Anaerosoma tenue: one gene and its partner. Each later gene encodes a partner of the first gene's protein in a complex. Links are inferred from orthologs where the notes say so. Each region holds a gene or a part of one and is shown on either strand. Other genes may lie near its edges. The genes, in order: rpsG and tig.

Region 1 (3,135 bases):
GCGGCCCGCTACCCAAGTTCGCGCCCGATGAGCTGCTCGAGCTGGAAGCCATGCTGCCCGGACCCGCCATCGATGAAGGCGGCCTGACGGAGGAGGAGACGGAGGCGCTCTTCGCCGACTTCGATCTCGACACCTCCGAGGAGACCATCGACGTGAGCGGATTCGAGGGCGTCGTGTTCGATCCCGATGAGGCGGCTCCGGCAGCTGACGAGCCACATCAGCGGCTGTGCGAGGCGACGTTCGGTGACGGAACCCCGTGCACCCATCCCGCCAAGGAGGGGTCGCGGTACTGTGGGATCCACGCGAAGCTCGCCGACTCCGACGGCCTGTGCCGGGCCTTCAGGGTGGACGGCACGCCTTGTCCCAACAAGGCGAAGGAAGGCCACTACTGCGGCGTCCACGCCAAACTGGAGTCGCAGGGGAACGACCAGTAGCGATACCGTTCGCCGGCCCCGGGAGCCGAGAGGGACCCCGGGGCCGGTGTGTGTCCGCCCGAAGTGGCGGTGGAGTATGGGATACGCCCGGGTGCGTGGTTTGACATGCTCCTGGTGCTTTGTTAGAGTTGCGCGTTGCGACTACGGTCGGCGCCAAGGAACGGGCGCCGTGAGATACAGCGCGACACGTTCGGACGAAGGAGATGAGTAGTGCCCACCATCAATCAGCTGGTGCGCAAGGGCCGTTCCCAGGCCGTTGACAAGAGCAAGACGCCGGCGCTGAAGGGGAACCCCCAGAAGCGCGGCGTGTGCACGCGCGTGTACACCACCACGCCCAAGAAGCCGAACTCAGCGCTTCGCAAGGTCGCCCGTGTCCGTCTGACCAACCAGATGGAGGTCACGGCGTACATCCCTGGAATCGGCCACAACCTCCAGGAGCATTCGATCGTGCTCGTGCGTGGCGGTCGAGTGAAGGATCTTCCGGGTGTCCGCTACAAGATCATCCGGGGCGCCCTCGACGCGGCCGGCGTCAGCAAGCGTGAGCAGGCCCGTTCGCGTTACGGGGTCAAGAAGCCCAAGTAAGACCGTATCTACGTCGGTCCGCCTGCCACTGCGGGCGGACTCTTCGTGTGAGCAGAGGAGTGAAGAATGCCAAGGCGTGCATCCGCACAGCGTCGTGAGGTGGTAGCCGATCCGGTCTACAACAACCGGTTGGTCACCCAACTCATCAACAAGGTGCTGCTCGACGGCAAGAAGTCGCTTGCCGAGCGCATCGTCTACGGCGCGTTCGACATCATCGAGCAGAAGATGGGTCAGGACCCGCTCTCCGTGTTCAAGAAGGCGATGGACAACGTCCGTCCGACCCTCGAGGTGAAGCCCAAGCGCGTGGGTGGCGCCACCTATCAGGTGCCGATCGAGGTCAACTCCCGTCGTTCGACGACGCTGGCTATCCGCTGGATCGTGGGTTATGCCCGCAAGCGTCGCGAGAAGACCATGGCCGAGCGGCTGGCCGGCGAGATCATGGACGCGGCGAACGGCCTGGGCGCCTCGGTGAAGAAGCGCGAGGACCTGTACAAGATGGCGGAGTCGAACCGCGCGTTCAGCCACTACCGCTGGTAGCCTGACGGACAGAGGAAGAGGACGAGTAGACTACATGGCACCGAAGAGGACACCGCTGGCCATGACCCGCAACATCGGGATCATGGCGCACATCGACGCCGGTAAGACCACGACGACCGAGCGCATCCTGTTCTACACAGGCAGGACGCACAAGATCGGCGAGGTGCACGACGGTGCGGCCACGATGGACTGGATGGCGCAGGAGCAGGAGCGCGGCATCACCATCACGTCGGCCGCCACCACGTGCTTCTGGAAGGACCACCGCATCCAGATCATAGATACGCCCGGCCACGTGGACTTCACGGTCGAGGTGGAGCGCTCGCTCCGCGTGCTCGACGGCACCGTCGCGGTGTTTTGCGCCGTCGGCGGCGTGCAGCCCCAGTCCGAGACCGTGTGGCGCCAGGCGGACCGTTACGGCGTGCCGCGCATGGCCTACATCAACAAGATGGACCGCACCGGGGCCGATTTCTTCAACGTCATCAAGATGATGAAGGACCGCCTCGACACCAGGCCGGTCCTGCTTCAGATGCCGATCGGCGCCGAGGACGAGTTCGTCGGCATCATCGACCTCATCGAGATGCATGCGATCCACTTCAACGAGGACGACAAGGGCATCAACCCGACGATCGAGGACATCCCCGCCGAGTTGCGCGATGAGGCGGAACTACGCCGCCACGACCTGGTGGAGGCGGCAGCGGAGTATGACGACGCGCTGCTTGAGAAGTTCCTCGGCGACGAGGAGATCAGCAAGGACGAGCTGAAGGCCGCGATCCGCACGGCGACCATCGACTGCGCCATCACTCCCGTCGTGTGCGGCGCATCGTTCAAGAACAAGGGCGTGCAGGCGCTGCTCGACGCCATCGTCGACTACCTGCCGAGTCCGCTCGACATCCCCCCGGTCAAGGGCACCTCGACCCGCGACGACTCGGAAGTCGTTCGCAAGGCCGACGACAACGAGCCGTTCGCCGCTCTGGCGTTCAAGGTCATGACCGATCCCTTCGTCGGGAAGCTGACCTTCTTCCGCGTGTACTCCGGGACCATGTCCGCAGGCTCGCACGTCCTCAACGCGACCAAGGGTCACAAGGAGCGTTTCGGGCGCCTTCTCCAGATGCACGCCAACCATCGTGAGGATGTCGACGCTGTGTATGCGGGCGACATCGTCGCGGCCGTCGGGCTGAAGAACACCACCACAGGAGACACGCTGTGCGGCGAGGATGCGCCGGTCCTCCTCGAGTCGATGGAGTTCCCCGACCCGGTCATCGATATCGCCATCGAGCCCAAGACCAAGGCCGAGCAGGACAAGCTCGGAGCCGCGCTCGCCAAGCTCGCCGAAGAAGACCCGACCTTCCGTGTGCACACCGATGAGGAGACCGGGCAGACGATCATCGCGGGTATGGGTGAGTTGCACCTCGAGATCATCGTCGACCGGCTGCTGCGCGAGTTCAAGGTCGAGGCGAACGTCGGCAAGCCGCAGGTCGCGTACCGCGAGACGGCTGGCAAGGCGGTCACGGACGTCCACGGCAAGTTCGTCCGCCAGACCGGCGGCCGCGGCCAGTACGGTCACGTGATCTTGAATGTCACG
Region 2 (3,172 bases), on another replicon or contig:
CACACCTTGCACGCCGACGGTGGAAGGGGCGGACTGGACCTCGCTGACGCCGTTGCCAGGGCCTGCGGGGAACCCTCCAGCCTTCAGTTCACCTACTCCGACGACCTGCCGATGCGTGAGAAGATCGCGGCGATCGCAACGCGGATCTACGGCGCCTCCGGCGTCGACTTCTCCTTCGGAGCATCGAAAGCGATGGAGCGGATCAGCGCCGAGGGGCTGTGCGACTTCCCGGTCTGCATGGCCAAGACGCACCTCTCGCTGTCGCATGACCCGAAGCTCAAGGGAGCGCCGGTGGGCTGGCGCTTGCCCGTTCGCGACGTGCGTATCTCGGCGGGAGCGGGTTTCGTGTACGCGCTCTGCGGCGACATCACCACGATGCCTGGTCTGCCGGGCAAGCCGGCGGGCGAACACATCGACATCGATGCCGAGGGGAACGTCACGGGGCTCTCCTAGAGCGTGGCCGGGCGGCTGACCTCGCCAGCCTGGAACGTCCCTCGGGATGTCACACGCGCGTCGTTCAACGGGATTTGCATTCGTGAGCCGAGCGGTTACAATATGCGAGCACTCGGGCCGTTAGCTCAGCTGGTAGAGCAGGGGACTCTTAATCCCAAGGTCATAGGTTCGATCCCTATACGGCCCACCATACACACCTCACGAGAGCCGGCCCATAGGGCCGGCTCTTCTGGTGAGGGGGTATCGCGTTTGCTACACTTAGCAATCCGGCTTCATGCGGGCGTGGCGGAACTGGCAGACGCGCTGGATTTAGGTTCCAGTGGGGAAACTCGTGGAGGTTCGAGTCCTCTCGCCCGCACCACACCGAGCCATCACGGAGCGTCGCAGGCGCCCCGGCAGGAAGCGACATTCTGAGGAGGATCCTTGCAGACGAGCGTTGAGCGTCTCGAAGAGGGCCGTGCGAAGATCACGGTCACGGTACCCGCGGCGGATGTGGACAAGGCCATCGCGGATGCGTATGCGGCCATCGGCGCGAAGCTGCGCATCCCAGGCTTCCGTCCGGGCAAGGCGCCGCGCCCGGTGATCGACACCCACGTCGGCCGTGAAGCGGTCCTGGCTGACGCGCAGGACGACATCGTGTCCGACTCGTATGGCCGGGCCGTCTCGCGGGAGGACATACGCACCGTGGGACGTCCTGATGTCGGCGAGCTCGACATGATCGAGCCGGGCAGCGACTACACGTACACCGCCGAGGTGACCTTGCGTCCCGAGCTCACCCTCTCGAGTGCGGACGCGTTCACGGTCACGGTCCCCGCGCAGAAGGCCTCCGACCGTGAGGTCGATGCGCAGATCGAGCACGTGAGGGAGCGATTCGCCACGCTGGAGTCGGTGGACGCGCCGGTCGGCGAGGACGACTTCGCGCTGATCTCGTTCGTGGGCACCGTTGACGGTGAGGCGTACGAGGGCAACGTGGTGGACAAGTACATGTACGAACTGGGTCGCGGCATGATGCCGCCCGAGTTCGATGCCGCGCTCGTGGGCACCGCGCCCGGTGGCAGCGCCGTTGCGGAGTTCGAGATCCCCGACACCACCTCCAACGAGGAGTTCGCGGGCAAGCAAGCCCGCTTCGAGATCGAGGTGCACGAGGTCAAGACGAAGGTGCTCCCGGAGCTCGATGACGAGTTCGCGGCCACGGCAGGCGGCTTCGACACGTTCGACGAGTATCGAGCCGACGTGCGCGAGAAGCTCGATTCCGCGAAGGCGACCGGTCACGCACGGGAGGTGGAGGGCGCGGCGCTCACCGAGCTTGTCGGCCGCCTGGACGGAGACGTCCCGGAGGAGATGGTCGATATCCGGGCCGCGTCGATGATGCGCGAGTTCTTCGAGAATCTCGAGCAGCGGGGGATCGCGCCCCAGGAGTACCTGCAGATGACCGGGACGAGCCCCGAGCAGCTCCAGACGGATCTCCGCGAGCAGGCGGACCGCCGTGTGCGCGAGGAGCTCGCTCTCGAGGCGCTGTTCGTCGCGCAGGGTATGAGCGTTTCAGAGAGCGATCTCGCCGACACCGTCCGCGAGATCGCGGGCGAGGACACGGAGGCCGCCGAGGAGCTCGGCAAGGACCTCGAGCGGAATGGAGCGCTCCCGCTCGTCCGCGAGCAGATCATGCACCGCAAGGCCCTGAAGTGGCTGATGGACAACGCCGAAGTGATCGAGGAGGAGCAGTGATGACGGCAAAGGAGCCCGTTGCGAGTTCGCTCGTGCCGATCGTGGTAGAGCAGACCTCGCGTGGAGAGCGCAGCTTCGACATCTTCTCGCGGCTGTTGAACGAGCGGGTCGTGTTCCTCGGCACCGAGATCGACGACGTGGTCTCGAATCTCGTGATCGCGCAGTTGCTGCACCTTGAGAGCGAGGATCCCGAGAAGGACATCAACCTGTACATCAACTCGCCCGGCGGCTCGGTCACCGCGGCGCTGGCGATGTACGACACGATGCAGTACATCCGGTCCGACGTGAGCACGATCTGTATCGGTCAGTGTGCGTCGGCAGCCGCAGTGCTTCTTGCCGCCGGCGCTGCCGGCAAGCGTTTCGCGCTGCCCAACAGCCGCGTGCTCATCCACCAGCCGTGGGGCGGCACGCAGGGCCAGGTGAGCGACATCGAGATCCAGGCCAGGGAGATGCTGCGGATGCGCGAGGCGCTCGATCGCATCCTTGCGCACCACACCGGTCAGCCGATGGAGAAGATCCACGCTGACACCGAGCGGGACAACATCATGACCGCCGAGGAAGCCAAGGCGTATGGTCTCATCGACGCCGTGTTCACGCAGCGGTCACCCAAGGAGGACTGAACCACCTGATGGAGCGTCACGACGACAACCAGCGGCTCGTGTGTTCGTTCTGCGGCAAGCCGCAACACCAGGTGCGCAAGCTGGTGGCGGGCCCCGGCGTCTACATCTGCGACGAGTGCATCGACCTGTGCAACGAGATCGTCGAAGAAGAGCAGGCCGACGCGATGGCCGTGCATGCGGAAGACGAGGAACTGCCCACGCCAAAGGAGATCCTCGCGCGGCTCGACGACTACGTGGTGGGGCAGGATCTGGCCAAGAAGACCCTTGCCGTGGCCGTGTACAACCACTACAAGCGCATCCGCACCGAAGACGTCGGCGAGGACGAGGTCGAGATCGCCAAGAGCAACATCCTGCTGCTCGGGCCGACCGGTTGT

Evidence for each region.
Region 2: the proteins of rpsG (region 1) and tig are in contact, whole or in part, in a crystal structure (PDB 3GTY), measured with the Thermotoga maritima proteins. The link is inferred for Anaerosoma tenue from one-to-one orthologs. Residues at the interface, in WP_004081843.1 of Thermotoga maritima: Lys34, Lys52, Lys55, Glu59, Arg62, Gln63, Glu66, Asn67, Lys69, Val71, Arg95, Ala109, Lys110, Lys111, Gly112, Arg113, Pro114, Glu117, Glu121, Ile124, Ala125, Tyr127, Asn128, Asn129, Thr130, Gly131, Lys135, Asp139, Arg142, Met143; in WP_004081061.1 of Thermotoga maritima: Glu122, Val124, Val129, Leu130, Tyr133, Glu188, Gly259, Ile262, Tyr263, Glu266, Ser270, Glu273, Gln274, Glu277, Arg308, Gln311, Ile312, Ser315, Tyr316, Glu325, Arg329, Arg336, Leu363, Phe366, Trp367, Arg373, Leu377, Arg381, Leu384, Glu387.

The regions. Positions count from the first base shown.
Region 1 is NZ_JALNTY010000003.1:271,780-274,914, reverse strand. The notes cover bases 1-2,817. They hold rpsG (30S ribosomal protein S7), read left to right. Parts: upstream 1-1,082; coding sequence 1,083-1,553; downstream 1,554-2,817. Other genes in these bases: fusA (elongation factor G), read left to right, coding at 1,588-2,817; rpsL (30S ribosomal protein S12), read left to right, coding at 645-1,016; MSB02_RS09040 (DNA-directed RNA polymerase subunit beta'), read left to right, coding at 1-434. In the rest of the region: more of fusA, read left to right, coding at 2,818-3,135.
Region 2 is NZ_JALNTY010000001.1:644,458-647,629, reverse strand. Bases 174-3,027 are described here. They hold tig (trigger factor), read left to right. Parts: upstream 174-876; coding sequence 877-2,178; downstream 2,179-3,027. Other genes in these bases: clpX (ATP-dependent Clp protease ATP-binding subunit ClpX), read left to right, coding at 2,807-3,027; clpP (ATP-dependent Clp endopeptidase proteolytic subunit ClpP), read left to right, coding at 2,178-2,798; MSB02_RS03210 (formate--tetrahydrofolate ligase), read left to right, coding at 174-453. Also shown: more of MSB02_RS03210, read left to right, coding at 1-173; more of clpX, read left to right, coding at 3,028-3,172. UniProt on the Bacillus subtilis protein: Involved in protein export. Acts as a chaperone by maintaining the newly synthesized protein in an open conformation. Functions as a peptidyl-prolyl cis-trans isomerase.